Regions from separate parts of the Teredinibacter haidensis genome, predicted to be linked through region 2. Evidence: predicted binding sites of a transcription regulator. Region 2 holds the regulator's gene; each other region holds the start of a gene.
The links. The regulator PhoB, encoded in region 2, activates phosphate uptake and scavenging genes when phosphate is short. The targets are predictions, from matches to a motif close to TGTCATAAANNTGTAACA.

Region 1: the regulator PhoB is predicted to act here: its motif matches at 4,450-4,467, upstream of H5715_RS02670 (phosphatase PAP2 family protein).
Region 3: the regulator PhoB is predicted to act here: its motif matches at 3,578-3,595, upstream of H5715_RS03865 (DUF2170 family protein).

The regions. Positions count from the first base shown of each region.
Region 1 is NZ_CP060084.1:636,218-643,116, reverse strand. It holds gene H5715_RS02680 (TolC family outer membrane protein) at 1-1,757, opposite strand, end outside; gene H5715_RS02675 (MJ1255/VC2487 family glycosyltransferase) at 2,781-3,866, opposite strand; gene H5715_RS02670 (phosphatase PAP2 family protein) at 3,889-4,401, opposite strand; gene H5715_RS02665 (DsbA family oxidoreductase) at 4,543-5,214, opposite strand; gene H5715_RS02660 (ROK family protein) at 5,217-6,101, opposite strand; gene H5715_RS02655 (ArnT family glycosyltransferase) at 6,216-6,899, shown strand, end outside.
Region 2 is NZ_CP060084.1:3,739,256-3,746,154, forward strand. It holds gene H5715_RS15075 (DMT family transporter) at 1-457, opposite strand, end outside; gene H5715_RS15080 (GNAT family N-acetyltransferase) at 763-1,953, opposite strand; gene phoR (phosphate regulon sensor histidine kinase PhoR) at 1,976-3,286, opposite strand; gene phoB (phosphate regulon transcriptional regulator PhoB) at 3,305-4,012, opposite strand; gene ubiA (4-hydroxybenzoate octaprenyltransferase) at 4,242-5,120, opposite strand; gene H5715_RS15100 (HU family DNA-binding protein) at 5,183-5,485, shown strand; gene H5715_RS15105 (dicarboxylate/amino acid:cation symporter) at 5,509-6,792, shown strand.
Region 3 is NZ_CP060084.1:950,599-957,497, forward strand. It holds gene H5715_RS03840 (DUF1190 domain-containing protein) at 1-247, opposite strand, end outside; gene H5715_RS03845 (DUF350 domain-containing protein) at 258-671, opposite strand; gene H5715_RS03850 (YjfK family protein) at 715-1,362, opposite strand; gene H5715_RS03855 (potassium channel family protein) at 1,416-2,447, opposite strand; gene H5715_RS03860 (PspA/IM30 family protein) at 2,451-3,143, opposite strand; gene H5715_RS03865 (DUF2170 family protein) at 3,140-3,544, opposite strand; gene H5715_RS03870 (DUF6471 domain-containing protein) at 3,689-3,967, shown strand; gene H5715_RS03875 (rhomboid family intramembrane serine protease) at 3,960-4,526, shown strand; gene H5715_RS03880 (DUF2220 family protein) at 4,603-5,763, opposite strand; gene tnpA (IS200/IS605 family transposase) at 6,160-6,603, shown strand.

The DNA of each region.
Region 1 (6,899 bases), 1.8 Mb from region 2:
AGCTCTGAATCGTTACGAGCAATCGGGCGAATTTCACCAAAACCAACAGCAGAAAGCCGACCTTTCGCGCTACTGCACTGCTGAATTAACGCGGCTCGTACTGAATTTGCACGAGCCTGTGACAGCTCCAAATTGTAATCATCCGATCCAAGTGAATTGGTGTGCCCCTCAACCACGCCACGGATATTTGGATTCTCACATAGAAAAGAGGCCGCGCGTTCAATTTCCGGCCCGTTGACTAGACCTAAGCCTGCAGATTGATGGTTGAATTTAATATCCAGTCGCATCACTTCCCTCTGGGCCAGCGGTATTGACTGAAAGTTTCGATCACCCAGAATTTTGTTTTTATCAAAATCAATACTTTGCATTACCGGCGATTCTGCTGGGCACCGGGCCTTTAATGACTCTTCCTGGCTCAAATCCAAATCGTCAAAAACTTCTTTATCCAAACTGTCAACCTTCAACGCATAGAGAAAAGTACCCATTCCTACCATGGTGCGTACTTTCGCCAACACTAAGGCATACCGTTCATTCACTAACGTGCGATTTACCTCAAAAAATTCATTTTCGGTATCGAGTAAATCCAAGAGCGTTCGCTGACCAATATCAAATTGGTTTTTGTAGGCCAGACGCGCACGCGCTATTGCATCAACATTTTTTTTCAAATACCCAATAAGGGTTTCTTTACTGTAAATATCGTTGTGTGCAATAGCGACGGTTTGTCTTACCTCGCGGCAAACTCTGTTTCGCGTGTCCACCGCTTCATACATTAAATATCTGGATTGCTTACGCCTGGCTTTATCGCTTCCACCGTTGTACAGGTTGTATGAGAGCACGAGTTCAATGGCTTCTTCATCGTATTCACCAGGAAAGCCACGGGTATTTTCGTCAATCTGCTTTCGCAACCTAAGATCCAAACGAGGCATCATAGGGGCCGCTTTTCCCTTTAAGTCTGCCCGGGCAGCACGAATGTTTTCAATCGATGCATTCAACTGGGGGTTGGAATTAAACGCTCGTGTTAGGGCATCTTTGCGTTGTGACGGAATCGTTGTTTCAGGTAATTCAGGCTGCTCCATTAACATACCAGGGAAGGTGCCAACCAACCTCTGATAGCGCGCAGAAACATCGTAAAGATTAGTGGTCTCAGTCAGTACATTGGATTCGGCGAGAGCCAATCGTGCTTTAGCCTGCTCTAGATCCACCCCACGTCCAATCCCCGAGTTCGCCCGGTCTTCAATATCCTTGTGGTAACGGACATGCTGGAAATAGTTTTCTCTGGAAAGATCAACCAGCTCCCGATAACGTAAAACATCCAAGTAAGCCTGGGCCGTTTCCAGTGCGGTTTCCTCGGCAACCTGCCTGAACTCGTAGTAACGCGCAAGCTTGATAAAATTTTGCTTGGCGACATCCTGTTTAGTCGCAAAGCCATCAAACAGCATTTGCGTCATAACAAGCTGATAGATCTTGGTGTCATAAGACTCTTCTATCTGCTGGGGGTCTTCTGTTCTCTCTTTTCCATGCTCTAGCGTCAAATCCAGCTTTGGCAGATACCGCCCTCGCGATGCTCTAACGCCCTGGTTAGCCGCTTCAAACGCATTCCATGCCGCCTGAACACCAGGATTGCTGATAGCAGCTTGCGCTACAGCACCTTTTAAGGTGTGTTTTTCTAGCGCTTCAGATGCGGAATAGGGGCTGAAAAGGCCCAAGGAGAGGCAGCAGAATGCTGTTAGTAAACGTATCATTATTTGGACTGACATCTAGTGTAGTTGTCTCTTGATCTCATTAAACTCCCATAGTTTAACCTAGCAACTCATAAACCGGGGGCGATTTTTCATTAAAAACAATATGTTATTGGGGTTTTTACTAAGAAAATAGTACTACAGCCCTCTTATTCTGAGAGTTATATCCCACTCTAGCCTAATTTCAGAGGTTCATACCTGCATTTTTTCGGCAGAAAATCACCAGAGGTAAACAGCTTCTGTGTAAGTGCCACGAGGCACTTTTCCCAAAGCAGCGGGAGAATGGCGCTCTACCTTTTCTTATCGGCAAGATATGAATAAAACCGAGGGCAAGGGCTGCATTGAGACAAAAACACTAAAACCTCATGGCCAAGAACGTTACCCTGTTTACCTTAACCACGCTGGAGGACGTTAGTTTCCCCACGCAACCAACTCCCTACAGCCGACGGATTGTACATGCTTCCTCGAAAGTCAGCCATATTAGCGTTTTCACACACAATAGACCGCACTATCAAAAAACCGGCTGTCGTATCTTCCCCAATATCAGAAGTGATCGACACCATATAGCCCTTTTTATAAATGAAAGCGGAGAAGCCGTCCGGTAAACATCCCAATCTACAGGCGATATCTCCAGCATAGTCGATAACGTTACGGCTCACACCAAAAGCATGACCGAATTTATTGCGACCTCCGCTGAAAAAAATTTATGTCAACCGCAACAAGGAAACCTCTGAGCATGTTATTTGAAAGACCGAGATTTATCGAAGGTTTTGGGGAAATCCGATTTATCCTCAGATCATACAGAATGCAGACTGGTAAAGTGAAATCATGAAGGAGATAGCCGCCAATATCGACGCCCCCGTAGCTGCAGCACTCAAACGTAGAGCAATGATAACCAGAGGAAGATAAATGAAGCATTTGATAAATAGTTAAAATCGGAGGTCGCGAACAATAAAATCCTAAACATTATCCGCAGCGTCGAGCACGATATTGCTTCGACTCAGATTGAGCGTTTCTATATAGAGATTGTTCTGAGCTGTTCTAAACCGCCAAGCATAATGGCAGCGGATTACTTTTAAAGCGCTCCACACCACGACTTTCTACAGCCTGCCAAAGGGCTTTAATAAGCTCCTCTTTGGAGCCTTTTCTCTCCCATTCCCGGTCTTTAATCCAGCGGGCAATCGCCTTTGCAACATTGGGGTATTCCACCTGCGGGGCATGGAAATTATTTAACCAATCGGCAACGCTTTCCGAGTTCAAAGTATCCATCGTCATAGCCAAGCCCAGCTCTTCCATGGCCCTGGCGTTGGACAACTGCTCCAGCTGCCCAATTAGAGGTTTAACCAGTAATTTTTTACCCAATTGAACGGCTTCACTCGAAAGCTCAAAACCCGCGTTGCAGATAACACCACTGGCGGTTGCCAGATCGTATTTAAAACCGTCCCGCGATAAGGGCTTCAGCTTAATATGGCCTCGGCTCTCATATTCAGGGAAAGGCCCATAGTGGCAAAAGGTGTAGTCTTCGAAGGGCTCCAACAAACTGACCACTTGCTCACTGTCTTCAAAACCCAGGTATACCAGTATTTTCTTCTCGTCCACCGGATCATCAATATGATCCATATCGACAATAGGCGGCAAAATGGGCTGATTGAAATGGTGCCAGTGCAACCCCAGGCTTTCGCTGGCCGGTGCAAATAGCGCCATAATTTTGCGGCCCACAAAATTATGGCCACGTAGCGGAACACTGTGATTAAAAGCGTACTGGTGACCCACACCGAGACAGATCCGCCCCGCTCGCCTTGCAGCCCAAGCAGTTATTGGCTCAAAGTCGGTTACAATCAGATCGTAAGCATCCAGCTTTAGTTCGTTAATGTCACGCCACACCTGCCGTATTTTTGCCTCTTTTAATGTGCGCATGATATTAAGCTGGCCCGCGCTATGAAGAAAGGTTAAACCTTTATAGCAGCGCCAATCACCAAACTCTTCCATATCGAAATATTTTTCCCGCTCACGTCCAGAAAAAATATAATCCACCTCCACACCAAATTCGCGTAAATATTTATTCATAGCACGCGCACGGCTGATATGCCCGTTGCCAGTTCCCTGGACACCGTAAAGTATTTTCATGCTGTTTATTTTTGCTCTTTGTTTAGATAAGGCCCAGAATCAACAGGCAAATACTGTGGCCCAACAAAGCACCAGCCAAAATATCTGTTGGGAAATGTACCCCGAGCATAACCCTGGCAGAGCCTACACAGACAGCCCACGGATAGAGCACCCAGGCTAGAATTGGAAATGCCGATGAAAGTGCGCAGGCGACCAAAAAGGCAGCCGATGTATGACCGGAAGGAAAACTGAACTGATCGGAGGGAACCACCGCACTTTTAAAACCAGGAATTGCCACAGCTGGTCGGTTTCGGCGGAATGAAGATTTAAAAATGAAGTAGAAAATGCGCTCTACTAGAAACGCGAGCGCCATCAGCTTGGCCATAGCCCAGTTCTGCTGCAGCATAAAAACCGCGCCAATTACCGCATAGAGAGGGCCGTCCGCTGTACGCGAAACATAACGGCTAAGGCTCACCGCCAACTGACGGTGCTTTCGTCGTAAGCACCAGTCAAAAGTCATCAGATCAAATTGATGTATGTTCTGCAATAAACGCATGTAATACCCTCCGCATATAACCACGTTAATATCACAGCATGACAGCGATATGAGATTTACATGACGAAATGGTTACATAGAGTTTAATGCGTCAAAAATGTGTGCCCCCAGAAATATTCCCTGTAAACGGGAATTTGTCGATCAACACCATGACTGCTGCCCTGCAGGGTTTTCCAATAGTTCCCGAATATTCGCTTCGATAATACGGTAACCCACATTACCCGAAAGCTTTTGCCTACCCTCATTAAAAATCAACGTTGGGCTGGATTGAATACCCAAGTCCACAGAGTGATGCATGTTGCCACAAATCATCGAGTGAGCCCTGCCACTATCCACCGCCTCACGAATCACGGCAATGGGTAAGCCTGCCTGTTCGGTAATAGCCAACAATTCCATGCGGTTGGATATATCCCTCGCGTCCACAAAAAAAGCTTCGCGCACCTTCTGCATAAAATGAAGAAAAGAACCCGCTTTCGCCTCGCCGTTAGCTTCTGCCATTTTTGCCGCAGACAAAAACAGGTGGGCGGGCAGTGAAGATTGAGGTGTGTTTTTCACCCAGACATCCGGATGAATCGATACATGATCAAACTTATCGGCAACCGATTGTACATGGGAGCTATAGGCTTTAACCCCACCCCTGTGACTCCAATTTTTTTCAATTTTCCCCGGCACATCACCAAAGACAGGGAAAAAATGAAAGGCGACCTCCACCTTGTCGCCAAACTCGGATATCAGTTCGTCCACCCGAATCTGCGACACATAGGCCCATATACATAACACATCGGAAAAATGATCTATTTGGATTTTGGACACGTTTACCCCTCTAGTTGTTGCGCCAGAACCATCGCACCGAGAATGCCGGCTTTACTACCCAGCCCCGGAAGTACTATGGTGTTTTCAATGTCATCTAGAATAGCCGAATGCTGAATATAGCCGTTCAACCGCTTCTGTACTTTCTCTCGCACCATGGAAATCAAATGACTTTGATCCATAACGCCTCCGCCCAAGATAATCCTTTGTGGCGACAACGTGCAAAAATAGCTCGCCAACGCCAGGGCAATATATTCAGCTTCCATATTCCACGCGGGATGATCTGCCGCCAGTTCGGCCCCCGGTACCTGCCAGCGTTCCTCTATCGCAGGGCCCGCCGCTAGGCCTTCAAAGCAGCTATCGCCATGGTAGGGACACCGCCCCTTGTAACCGTCCTCTGGTAATTTTGGCAAAAAACTATGGCCAAGCTCGGGATGAACCAGCCCGTGCACCAACTGGCCACCACTCACCACACCGCCACCAATACCGGTACCAATAGTCAGATAAATAAAATCGTCTAACCCCTGAGCGGCTCCCCACTTGGCCTCCCCCAACGCCGCGCCATTAACATCAGTATCGAAACCAATGGGAATATCAAAATGGGCCCCTAAAGCCCCCACCACAGAGGTATTAGCCCAACCGGGCTTTGGTGTAGAGGTAATACAGCCGTAAGATGGCGAATCCCTATGTAAATCTATGGGCCCAAAAGAACCCACACCGATTGCCGCCAACTGTTGACGGTAAGGCAGAAAAAAATCGACGGCCCGCTGTAGCGTTTGCTGCGGTGTTGTGGTGGGAAAGCGAATATCCTTAATATCCTCCGGCCCGGTGCCCACGGCACACACAAATTTAGTCCCGCCAGCTTCTATGGCGCCGTATAGTCTGGTCATAAAATCTCCTTAAAACATCGCAAAAAAAACAGTAGAACCGCTAAAGGGTTTGGCTTGACCCATATTCCGCTTCGGTTAAAAATGTGCGCCCATTTATCTAAATAAGTCTCTGCAATGACACACAAGATAAAGCGAAACACATCCCAGCACCTGCTTTGGCTGTGGGGTGCCATTGTATTGTATTTTTTTCTCAATGCATTGACCCAAGTAAGCTTGTCTGGCACCGCCGACCTGGACCAATCAGAACAACTAATCCTCAGCCAGACCTTTCAGCTGGGGTATGGCGCACAGCCACCGTTATACACCTATATCACCAAAACCCTATTCAGCATTACCCAGCCCAGCCTTGCAACATTACTGGTTTTTAAAGCCCTGCTATTAAGCCTGCTTGCGGGTACTTTTATCGGCATAGGCAAACAGCTTAATTTATCTATTCGCCAACAAGTTATTGCGGTAATAGGCCTTGTTTTTATCCCTCAAATTATTTGGGAGTCTCAAAGAGATTTAACCCACTCGGTATTGGTGAGTATTTTGGCTGCCGCGACGCTGCTGCAAACCCTCAGGCTTCAGAGCAAGCTCAGCATTTTTAATTACGCCGCTATGGGCCTACTTATAGGCCTGGGGGTAATCAGTAAGTACAACTATGTATTTTTTATTGCAGCCCTGGCTGGTGCAGTTTTTTACGTACCGGCTTTTCGATCGCTGATCTTCGATAAGCGCGTATTTGTGGGTATTGCTATCGCCATAGCGATTTCAAGCCCCCATATTTTCTGGGCTCTAAATCACTACGGCATAGCC
Region 2 (6,899 bases):
TAAATACATCTTTGCCCGATATAACAACAGTACCGACAACGCCCGAAATAACAGCCAACCAACCCAACCAATTCAGATAGTCAGCAAAGAGTAGAGACCCAAGCAGAGCCACCTGTATCGCTTCCGTTTTGGCAAAACTGGTTCCCACCGCAAAATTACGCTGGGTAAAAACCTTAATCAATGCGTAGGTCGCTGCGATCTGCGCAACACTGGCACTTGTGGCAAAAAACAAAAAACGAGCATTACCGGTAAAGGTCGTAATGGAAATTTGTTTCGCCCAGTCCGGATTCAACACCAGCAGAAGACTTAAATAGCAAAAAACAAATGGCAATCCATACCAGTAGCGAACGAAGGTAGTCGCCATTGCGCTAACACTCCCCGACAGGGATTTTTGTCCGGCGGTGCGCACCGCCTGCATGATCGCGGCCAGCAGGGTAAAACTTATCCAAAGAGGCACGGGCTCTCTCCTCGTTTAAAATTATTGTCCTCGACCATCTTCGTCGCGTAGATTCTGAAAAATGAAGCCGGCGTTTACAACTGGAATCGATACAAGTATCACTGGGCGATGCAGGGAGGAAGGGACGACTTTTTACAGCCGCTGTCGAAATACTACGTTAAGCGCTTTTGACGTTTTATACTAATCAATATCGGCTTCAGGGCTTAGGCCTAACCTCCTAAATGTCTTCTCGGCTTACCAACCAAATAGGCGTTCAATAACGATTGTTCACCAATAGCCAACACACTTAGTATCATCAATAACTTTTAGTTGTTGAGTAATACACTGTCGTCTATCGTCTTTTCGCCCTCTTTAAATGGCAATAGGGTTCTCGCCTCTTGGCAGTATTGCTGATTGTGCTGTTTTTCCTCGGCAACAAAACCTTTAACCGCTTCGAAAAACTGGGGGTGCTTTATAAAGTGAAAGGAACAGGTTTTGATGGGGGTAAAACCCCGTTGGATTTTGTGCTCTCCCTGAGCACCGGGATCAAACCTCTTTAAGCCCTGGTCAATTGCATACTCAATACCTTGGTAGTAGCAGGTTTCGAAATGCACTCCATCCATTTCTGTTTTTGCCCCCCAGTAACGGCCGTATAGCGTGGTGCTGTCCTTAAAATACAACGCCGCCGCTACCATGGGATTTTCAAGTGAACTTTCGTGGGCGCTGCATAGCAAAACCTGATCGGGCAATTGGGCAGCCATTTCCTGAAAAAACTGTTCACTTAAATATCCACTGTGACCACTGCGTTTTAAATAGGTATTCTGATATAGCTGGTAGAATAACTGCCAGTCCTGCTCAGGGAGCATTTTCGCCAAGCGCATTTGGTGAACAATATTCTGCTCGCCGACCTTTTGCCGTTCCCGCTTGATATTTTTCCGTTTACGGGAGCTGAAGCTCGCCAGAAACTCATCGAAATTTTTATAGCCATCATTAAACCAGTGAAACTGACAACCCTGTCGCTCGACAGTATTACCTGCGTCGAATAGAGCACGGTTTTCTGATGACGGAAACAAACAGTGAAAGCCAGAACCACCGATCTCACCTAAGCGTTTTTGTATCGCCGCTTCCATTATTTCCATACAGGAATTTTTGTCCTGTGACGTTAAGCCCGCGGAAAAACCCACGCGCGGCCCCGTCGCCGGAGTGAACGGAATCGCACACAGTAATTTGGGATAATAATTCAAGCCCGCTCGATGGTACGCGTCGGCCCAACCCCAATCGAAAACATATTCGCCATAGGAATGCTCTTTTTGATACAGAGGCATCGCTGCAAGCAGGGTGTTATGTTCTTCCAGTATAAGATGGCAAGGCAGCCAACCGGTTTTTACCGTGGTGCAGCCAGAGTCTTCCAATACCGAGAGGAAGGCGTGGGAAATAAAGGGGTAGTCGGTAGACCATAGGGCCGACCACTGTTCTTCGCTTAATTCAGAAATAGATGTTAGAAATCTGGCCTGCATAACCTTCCTCCTGCAGCCAGTATCAGGCCTCTACAACGCTATCGATAAAGCGTTTTAACGGGAAATGACAGGCAAAGGTACTGCCCTTCTTCAGCTTGCTTTTAATTCGCAGATCGGCATCATGACGCAGTAGAATATGCTTAACAATGGACAAGCCCAGCCCAGTACCGCCCGCTTCCCGCGAGCGACCGCTATCAACACGATAAAAGCGCTCGGTTAAGCGCGGCAGATGCCGTGCATCGATGCCATCGCCGCAGTCTTTCACTTTCACCACCAGTTCAAGCGGATTGAGATCCACTAGTATAGAAATTTTACGTCCGCCCGGAGTGTAATTTACAGCGTTATATACCAGGTTGGCAAAGGCGCTGCGCAGCTCTCCTTCAATACCCATTAACTGAACATTGGGAGCACAATCGATGCGAAATATATGTGCTCGCTCGCCGCTGATGACTTTGGCATCAGCGACAATTTGTTCTAGTAGCGGCAGAATCTTGACGGGTTCCTGACCCTGCTCACGATCATCTGTTTCCAGACGCGAAAGCATAAGGAGGTCGGTAATAAGGAGCGTCATTCGCTTGGTTTGATCCTGCATTTGGTCGAAAGCACGCAACCAGCTGGATGGCATCTCACGCGAATCGGAGAGCGTTTCCAGATAGCCACTGAGCACCGTTAATGGCGTTCGCAACTCGTGAGATACGTTGGCGACAAAATCTTTACGCATGCACTCCAAGTTAGTGACACGGGTGACATCACGGACAATGATCAAACGATCGCCATCGCCAAAGCGGTGAATATGAAATTGCAGAAATTGGCCTTCATGACGGCTGGAAGTCAGCTCCAGCGGTTCGTCATAAACATTGCTTTCGTAGTAGGCTATAAAACGGGGGTGACGCACATAGTTGGTAAGTTTACGGCCAATATCCTGGGGTTCGAAATCCAACTGGCGCTCGGCCGCTTTGTTCCACCATTCAATATTGTCGCGTTTGTCGACAATAATCACACTGTCGGTGAGCGCTGCCGTCATCTCCTGAATACGGAAAACAACCTCCTTCAAGCGCTGTTTTTCCTTTTCGTTGCGCTTGAGAATTAGCTCGATATCTTCGGCAACTTCGCCCCATATTCCAGGGAGGGTGTTCTCCCGCTGGCCTTGCAAACGGGTATCGCTTACCCAGGTTTCCAGCCGGCGTATCTGGCACATCATCCAACCCAGATAGCACAGCGTTCCCAGCAGCAAACAGGGCCACACGGCGTCCATAAGGATACCCACGGCAAACGCAACGCACAAATACACCAAAAGCCACCGAAGTTCGGTGGCTATACCTTTACGAAACATGAAAAGTCAGGTTTCCCGTTATTCTGTGGTAGCCAGGAATTTGTTGGAAAAACGATAGCCTGCGCCGCGAACAGTTTGTACTAGGCGGTCGTGATCTTCGGTCTTCAACGCTTTCCGCAAGCGGCGGATATGGACATCCACGGTACGTTCTTCCACGTACACATTGCCGCCCCATACGTAGTCTAGCAATTGATTGCGCGAGTATACCCTTTCCTGGTGCGTAAGAAAAAACTCCAGTAGGCGATATTCGGTTGGCCCCAGTTGCACGGGGCTGTTGCTAATGGTGACGCGGTGGCTAGTGGGGTCGAGGCAAAGGCCTTCGACACTGATAGGATCACCACTCGAAAGAGAATCGCTGCGGCGCATGACCGCACGCAAACGCGCAACCAGTTCACGTGGAGAAAACGGCTTGGTGATGTAGTCATCCGCGCCAAGCTCCAGGCCTTGAATCTTATTATCCTCTTCACCTTTGGCGGTAAGCATAATGATGGGGATTTCGCGGGTGGTCTCTTCGCTTTTCAAACGGCGAGCCAGCTCGATACCACTAATGCCGGGCATCATCCAATCCAGCAGAATCAAATCGGGGCGGGTATCTACAATGATTCGGTGCGCTTCCTGGGCATCGCCAGCTTCCTGCACCGAGTACTCGGCCATTTCCAGTGCCACACGCAACATATCGCGAATAGCACGCTCGTCGTCAACAACCAGTATTTTCTTCTCAACCATGAAGGTTTCACCTTGCTTAAAAAGCATCTCAATCAATACAAGCTTGCCGAGCCCTGGCAGATAACCTGTTTAGCCCCGGATAGGTGGCGAAACTAAGGAGAATCGCCAGTGCGAATTAAATAAAGGTTTTATTACGCTTTTATGACATCCACTGTAATCATGGCAAATGAGTGTGATTAATTTACTCGATCTCGAATAACTGGACAAAAAACGCCAAAAACAGCCTGAGCTAGAGCAGCGCATAGTCCAGAACAATACCGATAAAAACGACTATTCCAACCCAATTGTTGTTGAGAAAGGCCTGAAAACAGGCTTCCCGCTCGCGCTTGCGAATCAAATACTGCTGATACACCATAAAACCACCGGCCACCAGTACTGAAAGATCGTAGATCCAGCCCAATTGGAACTTCTGCCCGGTCATCCCCAGGGAGATCACCACCATAAACTGTAGGCAGGCGGTAATGACACGATCCTGATCGCCAAAGAGAATGGCCGTGGACTTTACGCCAATTTTTAAATCATCTTCCCGATCAACCATGGCATAAAAGGTATCGTAGGCCACGGTCCAAAGTACCACCGCCGTGTAGAGCACCCAAATATCAGTGCTTAGCTCCCCAGTCTGCGCCGCAAAGGCCATGGGCACCGCCCAGGCAAACGCTGCTCCCAGCACTACTTGTGGTAGGTGGGTGTAGCGCTTCATGTATGGGTAGCAAAACGCCAATATAAGCCCGGCAAAGGAAAGGTAGATCGTAAGCCGGTTGGTAAACAACACCAGTACAAAAGCGCAGAAACTTAGGCCAACAAAGAGGCCCGCAGCCTCGGCTGGCGTAACCTCTCCGAGTACCAGCGGCCGCTTTCTAGTACGCTCCACGTGGCCGTCAACACGGCGATCAGCATAGTCGTTAATGACGCAGCCCGCCGAGCGCATCAACACAACACCCACTATAAATATCAGTAATACCTCTACTCGCGGAACACCCTCTGCCGCCAGCCACAGCGCCCAAAGCGTTGGCCACAACACAAGATAAATGCCAATGGGCCGGTTGAGGCGCATCAGACGCGTATAACTTTTGAATTTATTAACAGCTTGCGGCACAGTGTCGGTCATCATTACAAGGGAATCCCGTCCCCAGGCTCCAGAGTGTTTTTCAGAAAGCCGATATTCTACCCGTGTTTACAGGAGAAACCACCATGCGCAAATCCGAACTGGTTGCGGCGGTAGTCGAATCTACCGGACTTAGCCCGCTTCAGGCAGACGATGTCGTCGCTTCGATGCTCGAGCAGATCACCAATACTTTAGCGCGAGGGGAGGGTATTCAGCTAATAGGGTTTGGCTCCTTCCTGGTAAAAGAACGTGCGGCGCGCAACGGGAAAAATCCAAAAACAGGCCAACCCATACACATCCCGGCAAAAAAACAGGTACAGTTTAAAGCGGGCAGCAAACTGCGTTCGCAGCTTTTCACTGGCGAATAACTAAAACAACACGCGGAGACACCATGCTTAAACTACCCCTGCACTGGCAAATTCTAATCGCTATTGTCGCCGCGATAATATGCGGCTTGATTGTTAATTCTTTAAACCAAAATGAGATTGCCGCAGGCGCCCATGTCCAGAACGGCATGCAGTTTGTGGGCAAACTGTTTTTAAACGGCTTAAAGATGATTATTGTTCCACTGATTCTGTCATCCATTATCAGCGGCGTCGCAACGCTGGGGCAAGGGAGTGATTTAGGTCGCCTGGGGGGCAAAACACTGGGTTTTTATATGGCCTCCAGCCTGATGGCCATCCTGACCGGCTTACTAGTTGTCAACCTGCTAACGCCGGGAATTATCAACGGTGAGCCCGCCAAAGATCTTTTGAATTTAGGCAATAGCGAAGAACTTAGTTCCACGCTGGAAAAAATTGAAGGTCGTGGCACCGGTGATATTGCTGCGGTATTTCACCGTATGCTGCCAGCCAATATCGTGAAGGCCGCCGCCGAAGGCCAAATGCTGGGCTTAATTTGTTTCGGCCTCCTGTTCGGCTTTTTTATGACCCGTATCGAAAGCCAGTACAAGGAAACCCTGCTGAACGTATGGCAGGGGATATTCGATACCATGATGGGGATCACCCTGTTTATTATGAAGTTCACCCCCATTGGCGTTTTTGGCCTGGTGGGCAATACCGTTGCCTCTACCGGGCTCGCCTCATTTAAACCGCTGATGATATTTTTTATTACCGTCCTTCTGGCCCTGGCGGCTCACACATTCATTACCATGCCGCTTATGCTGAAGTACATTGCCCGGGTGAACCCTTGGGGGCAACTCCGCGGTATGGCTCCAGCACTGCTAACCGCTTTTTCAACGGCTTCCTCGTCCGGCACCCTGCCCGTCAGTATGGAATGTATGGAAAAAAATATAGGAGCTTCAAATCGCACAACCTCATTTGTGCTGCCGCTGGGCGCCACTATTAATATGGATGGCACCGCCCTCTATGAGTGCGTCGCGGCCATGTTTATTGCACAAGCTTACGGGCTGGATCTCACCTTCGCCACGCAATTCACCATTGTGATCATTGCTCTGCTCACCTCCATTGGAGTCGCCGGCATCCCCGCAGCCAGCCTCGTGGCAATCGCCGTTATTCTGGCCGCAGTCGGTCTCCCCGCAGAAGGTATTGGCCTACTGCTGGTAACAGACCGGATACTCGATATGTTGCGTACAGCGGTTAATATTTTTAGCGATAGCTGCTGCGCCACCTTTGTGGCACGAACAGAGGGAGAGGAGACTCATATAGCCCGCTAGCTTATTTATCGCTTGCTGCGAAAAACAACGGTTGAGTAGCGTGCGTTTGGGTTGATAACCGAACGCACAGCTCTACCTTGTATAGATTCAGGTAATAGCCGAGAGCG
Region 3 (6,899 bases), 2.1 Mb from region 2:
TGTATTTGGGGCCGGTGCGTTCTGCTTCTATTAAAGCGCGTTGATAGGCCGCCTCACATTGTTCTGCCGACAGTTTCGTTCTTGAAATGCAGTCGTCCACTGAATTAACGACCTGAACGTCTTCTTTGCTGCTGCAGCCAGCTAATGTTATTGCCGCTATCGCCAGGGCGAGAGGGCGGACGATAGGGATTTTTTTCGCAGATACCTTGCGCATAAAATCCAAGCTTATATTCTTTGATCTTTTCATGACGCCCCCTTTAATACGCCATGCAAGCTGCGTTAAGCAAGCCTACGGCAATATTGGTTGCGGCTAACATAATGCCAGCACTGGTTTCGTTCGATTCAATTCGTTCGACGATGCGGGGCATAAAAACGAAACGGACAAGGAGGAAGGCGAGAGTTTGGGCCACGAGAGCTACTGCGCCCCAAGTCATGAAATCCACCAGAGAAACCGAATTGCTCGCTGCACCGCTTAAGGCAATGGCGAAACCGACTATGGCGCCCCCGAAACCGATAGCTGCGGCAACATTCTGCTGTTCTTTTATTAGCTTCCATTCGTCGTGGGGGGTAACAGCGGCGTAAAAAAACTTAAAAACAATAATAAAAACGAGCGATAGGCCAAAGTAGGCTCCAAAGTGGAGGATACTGGTTAGAAGTTCTGGTTGTTCCATAGCGGTTTCCTTTGTTAACCGTGTGAATGTATAGAGGTGTCTTTTACCCGTGAATAGTGAGCTGGGAAGGGCTTAATGTTATGCCTGTACTGAGAACGAAACAGCGGCTCAGGTTGCCGGATTCTACTGTTTCTTCCGCAGAGAGGAATAGTGATTCGGTGCGACCATCGGAAATGGGTCGTTCAAATAACATAGTGAACTGATCGGTTTCGGATGATTCCCCATCGCTGTCGTACGTTTTTTCAGTCATTGGAACAGGGTTGTGATAATTACTGGCAGACGTCCAGACTCGTTCATAGCTCTGCCCCTCTAAACCGTACACCGGTGTTCCCATCTGTTCGTTGAGTAGTGTGTCCCAAACTTTTTTGGTGCTAATGTCCTGGGTATCGTAAAAATAGAAAAGCTTTACATCAACCACATGCGTATCGGTTTTCCCACCATCGGCAATCACTTGTAAAAACGCATCGTCATCGGTGTAAAAACGGAATACCCAAGCACCACCAAACTCGGCAATACCTGCGGCTTTAATAATATGTGTTGTAGCGGCTCCCTTGGTCACTAATTCACTTTCGATTAACTTGAACAGCAGCGGATCAACTTCAAAGCTTCCCCCGAGGCGCAAGCCCATAATGCTGGGCGCATCTTTAAGAGGTTCATCTTCTGATTTTTTACCAAACAACTTACTGAACATAGATTTCTCACAATAAGGGCTAATGATACCTCAGTTTGGGTCAGGAGACCTTTCTAGAGTTCAAAGCACTGGTTTTTGGCTAGTCGCTTTGCGGCAATATAATATAATAAGTCGCCCTTGCGTACAGACAGTTCAAGCGGAGGGTTAAGGTTTATAGTGTGCTTGTCTTTATGTTTTACGCCAATAATGGTTGATGCAAGATTGGTTTTGAAGTGGTTAAAAATAGCACCGAATTTCAGGGCTTCATCACTCTCGTAAGCTACTGAATATTGCGTCATTCCGTAGGTGCTATCGAGTAGCTGCATGTGCAGCAATGAGGAGCCCGGATCGAGCGACGAGCGAGCCAGCATCTCTACAGAAACCGAGGGTATAACTTCGATGTTTGGGCAGTGCATGCGCAACAATTCACCAACACCTTCATCTTGAAAGTAAACGGTTTTGTGACTGTTAGGGCTCATACGCTCGCAAAAAAGCGCCGTTGTTAAGGTTACGTCGTCTAATGGTGTATCGATTATGATACGACTGGCGTTTGAAAGATTTGTCCGCTTCATTGATTCCGCATGGGAAAAAGATTCTACACGAACAAATTCGATTTTACCCGGCATCGGATTTTCAATATCTGCGACCACACATAGAACAATCGGTTCACGGTGCCCGTTGGTGTTGGATAGCAATAAATCTATTAAGCGCAGTGTGCGCGCAGTATTCCAGCCAATAATAATGCAATGCTTTTCAGTCTGGATCATGCGGAATCCTTTTTTTCCCTTAAGGGCCAGTGCAGAAAGATAAAAACCGGCTCGGGTCAAAACGAGTGCAAATAAGCTTAAGCCAATGGGAATAACCCATAAGCTTGCCGCTAACTTGCCTGCATATGTTGAGGGGGATAGATCCCCGTAACCGACGGTTGAGGCGGTGACAATCAGCCAATAGAAGAAATTTTCTGCCGTAATTAAATCGGCTTCACCAGCCCAAGCCATTAGCAGATAGGATATCAATACGTAAAATACCACGCCCGCCAAGGTGGACGCGGTATTCATGTTTAAAAACACAACCGCCATACGGCGGCTCAGTTTTAATAACAGCACCGACTACCCTTTTTTGGCGGCGAGAAGCTGTGCCAGTTTATCACTACCACTTTTTTGTCCGCCGGGCTGAATGCCCGCCGCTTTTAACTTAGCATCCAGGCTACTGCCGCTTTCTTCGCTGGCCAATTCTTCGGCCGCTTCCAGCTCAGCACTGCGTTGCTGCTGCATAGCCTTAATGCGCTCAAGACTACCCAAAGCGGTTTTCACTTTGCTGTTAGCGCCCGTATGACGAGAGGAAACGGCTACCTGTGCTTTTTGAACCGACTCGGTGGCTTTTATTTGATCAATCTGTTGTTCCATTCTGCGAACATTGGTTTTCGCTTTGGCGATATTGGCTTTTAATGTTTTTTCTGATGTAACAAAGCTGTCTAGCAGGCTTTGCTCTGTCTCAAGGTTCGTCTCCAGCTCTCCAACACGCTCTGCGCATTCTATCGCGAGTGTTTCATCACCTTTTTCATTAGCTGCAATGGCATGATGAGTATAGGTGTCGACATCGGTTTTTAACGCATTCACCTTGCCTTCAGCAAGTTTTCGCTTGGCCATAATTTTGGTGAGACTTTCGTCGCAGGCTTGCAGTTCTTTTTTGGCTTCTCGCATTTCTTGATCCAAGATGCGTATGGCTTGTGAATCGGCTACGGCTTCGAGGCCTTCGTTAGTTGCTCCGCGCAAGGCGGTCCATATTTTCTTCAGGCTCATGCTACGGACTCCACACTTAGGTAATCGTTATATAGATCTAAGAATTCAGCGGCGTTATCGAATAGTGTCTCGATCTCTTCAATGACTACACTCTCTTTACTGTCGATGGATAAAGCGCCAAAAGCGACGTAGTAGTCCTCACCGCCAATTTTATTGAGACAAATGGTCGTGAGTGGCACCAGTTGGTGGGTGCGCAGTATTAAGTCATTTAAGGCGGCTGTGTCAGTGACACTAGCCGCAGGAAATAGGGCGGTTTCCACGAGAATCTGCTTACTTCCCGCATAAATAAAGGCATCGACACCTTCATCATTTGAAATGCTAAGGCAGTCGCCTTCGACTTCCACAACCCATAACGGCTGGGCGTCGGCAATCAACTGCAGGGTGCTGTTACTCCAAGACATAAGCTTTTTCCTTTCCAGTTAGTGTGTAACATAGGTCACAAATATATCACTATGACTAATAGTGTCAATCATAAATTACTTTTGTTGCCTTGGGGGCGCTCCGTATGTAACATGGAACACAATTGTCCTCGCATAGGCAGACATATGAATCAAGATCAAAGCCTTAGTAATCGCCAAACCCTCTCGCCGTATAAGCAGGCCATTACGCGCTATATCCGTGCGGCACTGGTACTTAAAGGGATGAAGTATGATGATTTAAGCGTCAGCTTGGCTCAACGAGGCATCATTATGACGCCGGAAAACTTACGAAGCAAAACCCACAAGGGAATGTTTTCAGCTGATCTATTCACCATGATTATCGACGTGCTCGGGGTGGAGAATGACGCCTTACGCGAAATATTGAAACAGGTTCACCATGATTAAACGTCTGTTACCCACGGAAGCGCTGATTTTTGTTGCCCTAATGTGGGTGATTTATCTTGTTGATCTACTGTTGCCCGGTTTTAGCTTCAATGGTCTCGGTATTCAACCCAGAACCTTTGCGGGGCTTTCCGGAATCTTTTTTGCTCCTTTTCTGCACGGTGGGCTGTTCCATCTTGTTTCCAATACGCTTCCGCTCTTGGTGTTGGCCGCTATTTTACGTTTGTCGATTGGCGCGGGTTTGATGGTCGGAGTGATGTTTTGGAGTGCTATGGGTTCGGGTATTGGTGTTTGGCTATTCGGTTTTGGCGGTATTGTTGTTGGTGCATCCGGGATGGTCTTCGGTCTTATTGGGTTTTTATTTGCCAATGCCTACTTTAACCCGAGTCTACGCAGTTGGCTATGCGCCGGAATATCTTTCGTTCTTTACAGTGGCACATTGCTGTCGTTACTGCGGCTATTGCCGCACATATCCTGGGCCGCTCATTTTTGGGGTTTTGTTGCCGGTATGATGTTAGCAGCACTTTTCAGAAAGCAAGAAAAGCAATCTGCAAGCACATAGAGCTGTCTTTTCCTGTTTTCGCGCTTCAAGTTTGGGGGCGGGTTTTCTGTTGGCTCTAGAAAATGTTTCTTCGTATTCACTGACCAAGCTCTTGCGGCAAAACCGCTTCCTGATCCACAAATCCCCCATACTTTCTCATGGCGGGAAGTAACTCCAAGTCCGCAAATTCGCAGCCGGTTAGGTGGGGGTCTTTCTGCCGCTCTTTCCCGCTGCTTTCGTGTGCATGCCCAAGCCCTTGTTGTAATCGTTCAATTAGTGGTAAATAACCCGGTTTCCAAGCATCAATTTCGGGAAAAATGTGTTTAAGGGCTTTAAGTATTCCCATCCCCGAATAATCCAGGTCCCCCCAGAATCGCACGTTAACAGTGGTATGTTGTTGCGGTTCAAACCACCAGTTTTCGAATAAAGTGAAGCTCGATGGTCTAGCTCGTTCACCATAAAAGGTAAAAGCGACATTGCCATGCTCTCTTATTCGGGTGGCGGAACCGCGAAAACCCGCTGCGTAAATAAGGGTGGTGTTGTGAAGTTCTGCGTTGGTAAGCGCCAGAAAGCTATCCTGGTTTTCGATAAAGAGGACTCGGTCGATTACATCGGAGAGGCATACTGTCATTAAAATGGGGCGAGCTAAAAGATTGTGGCTGGCAGAAGGGTAGAGGTTACGAACAAGTTCTTCGCGGTGATCGAGAAACTTTGAGTCCCCCCAAAAACAACGAGCAGATAGCGCGCGTAACGTGATTGGTTTTTGCAGCATTCCTCCCATACGAGAAAATGCGCGCAGTGTCTGTTCTGCCCCTTGGTCTGGCAGGCGGATCATTTGCTCTGAAAGGGATTGACCGTGATCCTCGAAGCGATCTTTTAGCTTTCGTAGCGTGTCTTGCCAAACGAGCGCGTAAGGGTCCAATGCTGGGCGATTTAACCAGTCTCGAACCAGTTCTTCCTTTTCGGGATTAAAAACAATCTGAGCATTATCGTAAGGCTCTTGGTAGGGTTTGTTGCGGGCAAAGCGAATGGAGATAATGTGATATTCATTGTTAAGGGATTTAACTAACGACCAGAGGTATTTCACTTCTGGTGATCCGAAGTCGAAGAGCTCGGGTAGTGTTTTGGCGTTAATCCGCATCGACAACCGATGCCCTTTTTCCAGCTTGTGTAGAAAGGTGTCGAGTAAACCAATAATTGCCGGTTCTTCATCTACCCAGCGAGGACGTGTACGAAAAACATTTTCTTTTATATTCATAACCGCTTCTCCCCACCTGTTAGGTGCCGCACAGAATACTTGATCGCGCACCGTAATCAAGATTAAGCATACACCGACGATAGTTCTTCTTGCGAGATAAGGCGCAAAAAATTTATTCGTAAAGATTAGTTATTTAGGTGACATCGATAGTGTTGGATCGATGCGTTTTTGTTTGTTTAGCGCTTGTGAGCGCTTGTTAGTGGTGCAACAATTGTTAGGGCGCATCATATTGGTGATGAATGTTTTTATGCGCGCCAATTGCGATTACCTGATGTCGAGGGATTGGTTGTAAATGTTGTCTAATATGTCAGTTTAACCGCATAGCGTAAATCTCGGGGGCTTGCCCCCGAGCTGGATAGCGTACAATGGCTTTAGCCATTGTGGGGTAGCCAACTTATGGAGTTACGTCGAAATACTCATCATGTGTATAGAATAATGTATCACTTTGTATGGATACCAAAATATAGGCATAAAGTTTTTGAAGAACCATTTCGAGCAGATTTGAAAGCCATTATCCAGAAGATCGGATATGACTACGATATAGAAATTGTGGAGCTTGAGATTCCAGTAGATCATATACATATGGTTGTAAGAGCTGAGCCTAAAGATTCACCATCAAGTATTATGCAGAAAATCAAAAGCTTATCGGCAAGAGAGTTTTTTCGAATACACCCACAAATAAGGCATAAATATTTCTGGGGTGGCAAATTGTGGACTCAAAGCTACTTTGTCGAAACGATCGGAAATGCGAGTGAAAAAGTCATTCGCGAGTATGTTGAGAATCAACTTGAAGCTATGAATAAAGGTGAAGAAAACAGTAAGCAGCTGGGGCTCTTCTAAAAACTCGGTCGCTTGCGGCCGAGTTTTTTATGTGGTTGGTGTGAGCATTGACATCGATATTGGTGTGGCTACTATGCGAAGCTCGGAGGAGTTTTTCGACAGTTAAATTATAGTTAATAAAAAAGCGGAAAGATAATTTAAGTAGTGGTACATGCATTGCTTAGATAAATAATAAAGTCGATCAAGAAATTACCGTAACAATGCCCGGCAATAAAAAATGAATTAAGTCGGTATTTATAACGAAATTTTGGCGCGTAAGTTTGGGTGACTAAGATATATCAATTGTTCCGATAACA